DNA from 3 places in the Paenarthrobacter sp. UW852 genome. Region 2 is predicted to be linked to each of the others. Evidence: riboswitches for the same ligand, from Rfam matches in the RefSeq annotation. Region 2 holds a riboswitch; each other region holds the start of a gene.
What was found. Region 2 has a riboswitch for glycine ahead of gcvP (aminomethyl-transferring glycine dehydrogenase). Riboswitches for the same ligand answer to the same signal wherever they lie in the genome.
Positions count from the first base shown of each region.

Region 1 (2,196 bases), on a different contig from region 2:
GGCGGACCTCGAGGACGCACTCCAACCGCACGCGCACACCACAGCGAAGTGGGAGAACGACGTGGGCGATCTCGTGGAAAAGCACGTCGTCGCGTCCCGTCGGCTGAATCTTCGCGGGCTAGCCGCGCCGCTGGCAGGGCGTACTTTTGCGTCCAGGCGGGAGCTGGACGCGGCCATCACGGCATACCTTGATGATGACGCGCGCCGATCGGCTTTGGGCGAATCGGACCCTGTGAAGATGGCCATCGGAGCACTCCACACCGGTCGGGCAATCCTGAAATCGGTGGTGGCCGATGGCGGCATCACCGACGAATCCTGGTTGGCAGGGCTTCGCGGCTGGTTTGAGTCCTTCGTAGAGGGGCTGGCCAGTGGGGCACCCGCGCTGCGTTCGGAGCAGCTGGCCGCACTGGCGCGGGCCGGCGTCGTAAGTTTTGTTGGCCCGGACCCGAAGTTCAGTGTGGACCGGAGCGCGAAACTGTTCCGTGCGGTTTCGCCGTGGGTGCGCGACGCGCCGGTGGAAGCCCGGACCCTGATCGAGGCGATGTCGCCTGCCAACAGGGTGGGCATCAATATGTCACCGCTGCTGGAGCAGCTCATGGCTGACGGGTTGGTCCGAACCAAGATCATGATGAGCGTCGAAGGTACCCCGATGCAGACCACGGGTTTGGACGTCGTGCCACATCCCTACCGGCCCTTGGCGGCGAACGGGGCGGTCACCGAAAACCTATACGTGCTGGGCCTACAGTTGTCCGCCTCACAGTGGGGCACGGCCATCGCGGCGGAGGCCCGGCCCCGAACCGGGCAGGCCTATGCCAGCGGACAGCGGACCCTGCGGGACGCCGACGAGATTGCGCGTAGCATTCTGGCCCGCTGAGGACCCAGGGTTGCAGTGCCGCCCGGCCTTCGTTAGTGTGTGAGCTGCATCACCGAACTGGTGGTGCGCGCTTTTGATCCGCGGCGGGAGAGCCCTGCCGGTACATCACCACAGGCGCCGTAGGAGCAAACCCTCCCCAGGAATCTCTCAGGCCCATGTACCGCCGCGGCGAGGCAACTCTGGAAAGCAGTCCGGAACGCCGGGCTCACCGAAGGTGCAAGCAGGCCCACGCCTGCGGAAACTCTCAGGTCCATCTACAGAGCGGGGAGGAACCCGAATCTTGTGGCACCCAGTGCCGCCTGAACGATGGAGTTCCTTTGACGATTCAGCGCCCACCCTCAACCGGTACCGATTCACCGCATCTTGAGCGCCAGCTCAGCAACCGCCACATCCAGCTCATCGCCATCGGCGGAGCAATCGGAACAGGCCTCTTCATGGGCTCCGGCAAGACCATCTCCGCCGCCGGCCCGTCCGTCATCTTCGTGTACATGATCATCGGCTTCATGCTGTTCTTCGTCATGCGTGCCATGGGCGAATTGCTGCTCAGCAACCTGAACTACAAATCCTTCAGCGACTTCGCAGCTGACCTCCTGGGCCCCTGGGCCGGCTTCTTCACCGGCTGGACATACTGGTTCTGCTGGGTCATCACGGGGATCGCGGACGTCATCGCTATCGCAGGCTATTCGCAGGAGCTGTGGCCTTCCCTTCCCCTCTGGGTGCCGGGTCTCATTACCATCGGCATCCTGTTGCTGCTGAACCTGGCAACGGTGAAGGCATTCGGCGAAACCGAGTTCTGGTTCGCCCTCATCAAGATCGTCGCCATCGCGGCCTTGATCATTGTTGGCCTGTTCATGATTTTCAGTGGCTTCCAGTCCGACGCCGGACCCGCCAGCTTCACCAACCTCTGGAGCCATGGAGGCTTCTTCCCGAACGAATTCATGGGCTTCGTCGCCGGATTCCAGATCGCGGTCTTCGCTTTCGTAGGCATCGAACTGGTGGGCACTACTGCGGCCGAGGCCAAGGACCCGGAAAAGAACCTGCCCAAGGCCATCAACTCGATTCCCATCCGCGTGCTCCTCTTCTACGTGGGCGCGCTGATCATCCTCATGTCAGTCACCCCGTGGACCCAGTTCGCTGCCGGTCACAGCCCGTTCATTGCCATGTTCTCACTGGCCGGCCTGGGCGCAGCAGCCACGATCGTCAACCTGGTGGTCCTCACCTCCGCCATGTCCTCAGCCAACTCCGGGATCTACTCCACGTCCCGCATGGTGTTCGGCCTGGCCCAGGAAGGCGATGCCCCCAAGGTCTTCGGCGCGCTCTCC
Region 1 covers NZ_JAMSGY010000007.1:64,271-66,466, reverse strand. The annotation lists gene NEK97_RS13415 (FAD/NAD(P)-binding protein) at 1-874, shown strand, start outside; glycine riboswitch at 949-1,047, shown strand; gene cycA (D-serine/D-alanine/glycine transporter) at 1,192-2,196, shown strand, end outside.
Region 1: linked by a shared signal. The riboswitch ahead of cycA (D-serine/D-alanine/glycine transporter) and the one ahead of gcvP (aminomethyl-transferring glycine dehydrogenase) in region 2 are both predicted to bind glycine.

Region 2 (2,196 bases):
AGCCGAGCCCTGGGTCGAGCGCGGAAGCGGTACCTGCGTTGCGGGCCGCGGCTGCGTCCTTGAGGAGGTCGCGGATTTCGGCGAGGAGTGCCGTATCGGCGGGGAGCGGCTCTTCCTCGGGTTCCTCGGTGGAGAGGCGGTCCTTGACCAGGGAGTTGATCTTGTTCATGGGCGCCACGAAGATGAAGTAGACCACGGCAGCGGTGATGACGAACGTGACCAGGGCGGTCAGGACGGCCCCGAAATCGACGAACGTGGCGGGGTTGTTTTCCCAGATCTTGAAGCCCAGGCCTTCGGCGTTCATGCCACCGGCCGCGGCGATGACCGGGTTGATGATGTGGGTGGTGAAGGCCCCGACGAGTGCGGTGAAAGCACTGCCGATCACCACGGCGATGGCCAGTTCAATCACGTTGCCGCGAAGGATGAAGTCTTTGAAACCCTTAAACATGGAGTGTCCTCAGCTCGGTGCGGATGTCTGCCTCAGCAGTGAACAAACTACCATCCCCATGTTTCAACCCGGTGTAACGGGGTAGGGGAGTGCCTCACGCGCACTACCCTGCCCCGTCATGACCTCAGCCAAACAGCGACCGGGTGTGGTCGTTCAGGAACATTCCGCGGGGATCGAATTCGCGGCGGACCTGGAGGAAAGTGTAGAGCTCCGGGTAGAGGCGCTCCAGCCGGCTGCGGGTCATGAAGTGGATCTTCCCCCAGTGTGCCCGGGGCTCGAATACCTGCAGCACGCGGCGTTGGTGCGCCGCTTGCTGGGCCCGGTTTTTGATTATGAGCAGAGCCAGGACGGCGATCTGATCCTGACCCTGCGGACATATTTGGACTCCCAGCGTTCCTGGCAAAAGACGGCGGCGACGCTGTTCGCGCACCGGCAGACCATCATCTACCGGATCCGGAAAATCGGTGAGTTGACGGGGCTGGACATGGGCGAAACGTCCACGGTTGCGCAGTTGTGGTTCGCGCTCCAGCCCCATGAGGCCATGCATCAGTAGGCCAAGCTGCCTTGCGGAACGACAAAGTGACCCGCTATGGTGTGAAGCGTGTCACTCACGTGATGCAACGCTTTTGATCTGCGGCGGGAGAGTCCTGCCGGTACATCCAGTCAGGCGCCGTAGGAGCAAATCCTCCCCAGGAATCTCTCAGGCCCATGTACCGCCGCGGTTAGGCAACTCTGGAAAGCAGTCCGGGAAACCGGGCTCACCGACGGTGCAAGCAGGCAACCATTCCTGCGGAATCTCTCAGGTCCAATACAGAGCGGGGAGGAACCCACATCATCGTGGCGCTCAGCAGGCGCCTGAATCATGGAGTTCCTCTTGACTGTTCAATCAACCCCCACCGCGTTCGCGGACCGGCATATCGGCGCCCGCCGCCAGGCCGATGTTGACACCATGCTCAAGGCCATCGGCTATGACTCTGTCGACGGCCTGGTGGACGTTGCTGTCCCAGATTCCATCCGCCAGGACACTGCGCTGAAGTTGCAGGACGCCCTCACCGAGGTGCAGGTCCTCACTGAGCTGCGCAAGCTGGCTTCCAAGAACAAAACCGCCGTGCAGATGATCGGCCAGGGCTACTACGACACCGTGACCCCGCCCGTCATCCGCCGCAACATCCTCGAATCCCCGGCTTGGTACACGGCCTACACCCCGTACCAGCCGGAAATTTCCCAGGGCCGCCTCGAAGCGCTGCTCAACTTCCAGACCATGGTCCAGGACCTCACGGGACTTCCCGTGGCCAACGCCTCGCTGCTGGACGAAGCTACCGCCGTTGCCGAGGCAGTGCTGCTGATGCGCCGGGCGAACAAGGCTGTGAGGGACGGCAAGACCGTCCTGGACGCCGACCTCCTCCCGCAGACCATCGCAATCGTGAAGGGCCGTGCCGAGGCGCTGGGCTTTGAGGTCGAGATCGCGGACCTCTCGGCCGGCCTGCCCGACGGCGACATCAACGGTATCGTCCTGCAGCAGCCGGGCGTTTCGGGCCGCGTTTTCAACCATGCCCCGGTGATCGCCGAAGCCAAGGAACGTGGCGCCTTGGTCACTGTCGCGGCCGACCTGCTGGCGCTCACCCTCATCACGCCCCCGGGCGAGCAAGGTGCCGATGTCGCCGTCGGAACCGCGCAGCGTTTCGGTGTCCCGCTGTTCTTCGGCGGCCCGCACGCCGCGTACATGGCCGTCCGCGAAGGCATGGAGC
Region 2 covers NZ_JAMSGY010000005.1:6,095-8,290, reverse strand. The annotation lists gene mscL (large conductance mechanosensitive channel protein MscL) at 1-448, opposite strand, end outside; gene NEK97_RS10010 (D-arabinono-1,4-lactone oxidase) at 573-692, opposite strand; partial or broken gene NEK97_RS10005 (helix-turn-helix domain-containing protein) at 741-1,001, shown strand; glycine riboswitch at 1,076-1,174, shown strand; gene gcvP (aminomethyl-transferring glycine dehydrogenase) at 1,323-2,196, shown strand, end outside.

Region 3 (2,196 bases), on a different contig from region 2:
ACGCCTACCAGGCGGCCGGGCATGGAGCGCTCCAGGCCCTTCTGGACGGCCATGTACGCGGCGTGCGGGCCGCCGAAGAACAGCGGCACACCCAGGCGCTGGGCGGAACCAACAGCGATGTCGGCGCCCTGCTCGCCCGGAGGGGTGATGAGCGTGAGGGACAGGAGGTCGGCGGCGACCGTGACCAGCGCGCCGCGCTCTTTGGCTTCAGCAATGACGGCGGAGTGATCGAACACGCGGCCGGAAACGCCGGGCTGCTGGAGGACGACGCCGTTGATGGCACCTTCCGGAAGACCGGCGCTCAGGTCGGCTACCTCAACGTCGAAGCCGAGCGCTTCCGCGCGGCCCTTCACGATCGCAATGGTCTGCGGCAGGCAGTCGGCGTCGAGGACAGTCTTGCCGTCCTGGGCGGACTTGTTCTTGTTGGCGCGGCGCATCATCAGCACGGCTTCGGCCACAGCCGTTGCTTCATCCAGGAGGGAAGCGTTGGCGATGGGCAGGCCCACCAGGTCCTGGACCATGGTCTGGAAGTTGAGGAGCGCTTCGAGGCGGCCCTGGGAGATTTCCGGCTGGTACGGGGTGTAGGCGGTGTACCAGGCCGGGGACTCGAGGATGTTGCGGCGGATCACCGGCGGCGTGACGGTGTCGTAGTAGCCCTGGCCGATCATTTGCACGGCGGTCTTGTTCTTGGAGGCGAGCTTGCGAAGCTCGGCAAGGACTTCGACTTCGCTCAGGGCGTTCTGCAGGGTGAGGGCGACGTCCTGGCGGATGTCGTTGGGGACGGCGGTGTCGACCAACGCGTCAACGGTGTCGTAGCCCACGGACTTGAGCATGGTCTCAATGTCGGCCTGGCGGCGGGCGCCAATATGCCGATCAACGAAGGTGGTGGAGGCAGAACTAACCGTCACGAAGGAACTCCATTACTTGGGCGGCGTTTGGGTACGCCACAGTGGCTGGGTTCCTCCCCGCTCTGTATTGGACCTGAGAGTTTCCGCGTTGTTGGAACAACATCGCTTGCACCGTCGGTGAGCACAGCACTCTTTCACCCTTCGGTGGTGAGCGCCTGCTGCTTTCCAGAGTTGCCTTGCCGCGGCGGTGCGTGGGCCTGAGAGATTCCTGGGGAGGGTTTGCTCCTACGGCGCCTGCATCACGTGCTTGCAGGACTCTCCCGCCGCAGATCATAGGCAATGTTCAGTTATAACGCGGCCCGATTTCAGGCAGGCCACAAGGGTTAATTGTCCTACGTGCGGCGCGTCGCCGCAAATGGGATGATGCGCTACTTCCGCAGCCGCTCCAGCACTCCGAGCAGGATTTTGACGTCGGCTTCCCGGCCGTCGTCGCCAGCCTCCTGGCCGCCCTCGAACATTGCGTTGAAATACAGTCCGTCGCCCATGTAGCTAACGGCCTTCGCAACTTCGGGTCCGACATCCTTGGCCAGGACATCAAGCCACTGCTTTTGGATTCCGGCAAACCTGCGGCGCGTTTCTTCGTGGGCAACCTCGGCCAGCCGGGTAGCAGCGACGAAAGCGCGGTCCATCGGCGTCCCGGCCCACAATGACGTCCGGATGAAGTAGGCAGCGGCACCGTCCGGCGCGGCCCTCATCTGCTCAATGTCCTGTACTGCCAGCTGGTCCAGGCGTTCCAGGAGGGCGCTGATCAGCGACTCCTTGTTGGGGAAGTGGTACAGCAACCCGCCCTTCGAGACGCCCGCACGCTTGGCAACTGCATCGAGCGTGGCGGCCCGCTCCCCTACCTCTATAAGGAGGGATTCGTAGGCATCCAGGACGGCGTCCCGGGCAACTGGTTTTCGTGGCATGAGTACATCATTCCCTAAAGGCTTGCTGGGGTTTAATTTGAAACTATACCGTCTGGACGGTACAGTAAAGACATGTTCTCGCCGTCCTCCACCCAAGCTCCCCGTTCAGCTCGTCCCGTCATGGGCCCTGCACCGTGGCGCGACTGGACGGCCCTGGCACTCCTGATGTTCCCGGTACTGCTGGTGGCCGTCGACAACACCGCGCTCACCTTTGCCCTGCCCGAGATCGCCCGATCCCTCGATGTCGGTGGCGTGCAACTGCTCTGGATCGTTGACGCCTACCCCTTGGTCCTGGCCGCACTCCTCGTCTCCATGGGCAACCTCGGCGACAGGATCGGCCGACGGCGGCTGCTTCTGATCGGCAGCACGGGCTTTGCTGC
Region 3 covers NZ_JAMSGY010000002.1:562,101-564,296, forward strand. The annotation lists gene gcvP (aminomethyl-transferring glycine dehydrogenase) at 1-908, opposite strand, end outside; glycine riboswitch at 1,084-1,181, opposite strand; gene NEK97_RS05720 (TetR/AcrR family transcriptional regulator) at 1,277-1,816, opposite strand; gene NEK97_RS05725 (MFS transporter) at 1,889-2,196, shown strand, end outside.
Region 3: linked by a shared signal. The riboswitch ahead of gcvP (aminomethyl-transferring glycine dehydrogenase) and the one ahead of gcvP (aminomethyl-transferring glycine dehydrogenase) in region 2 are both predicted to bind glycine.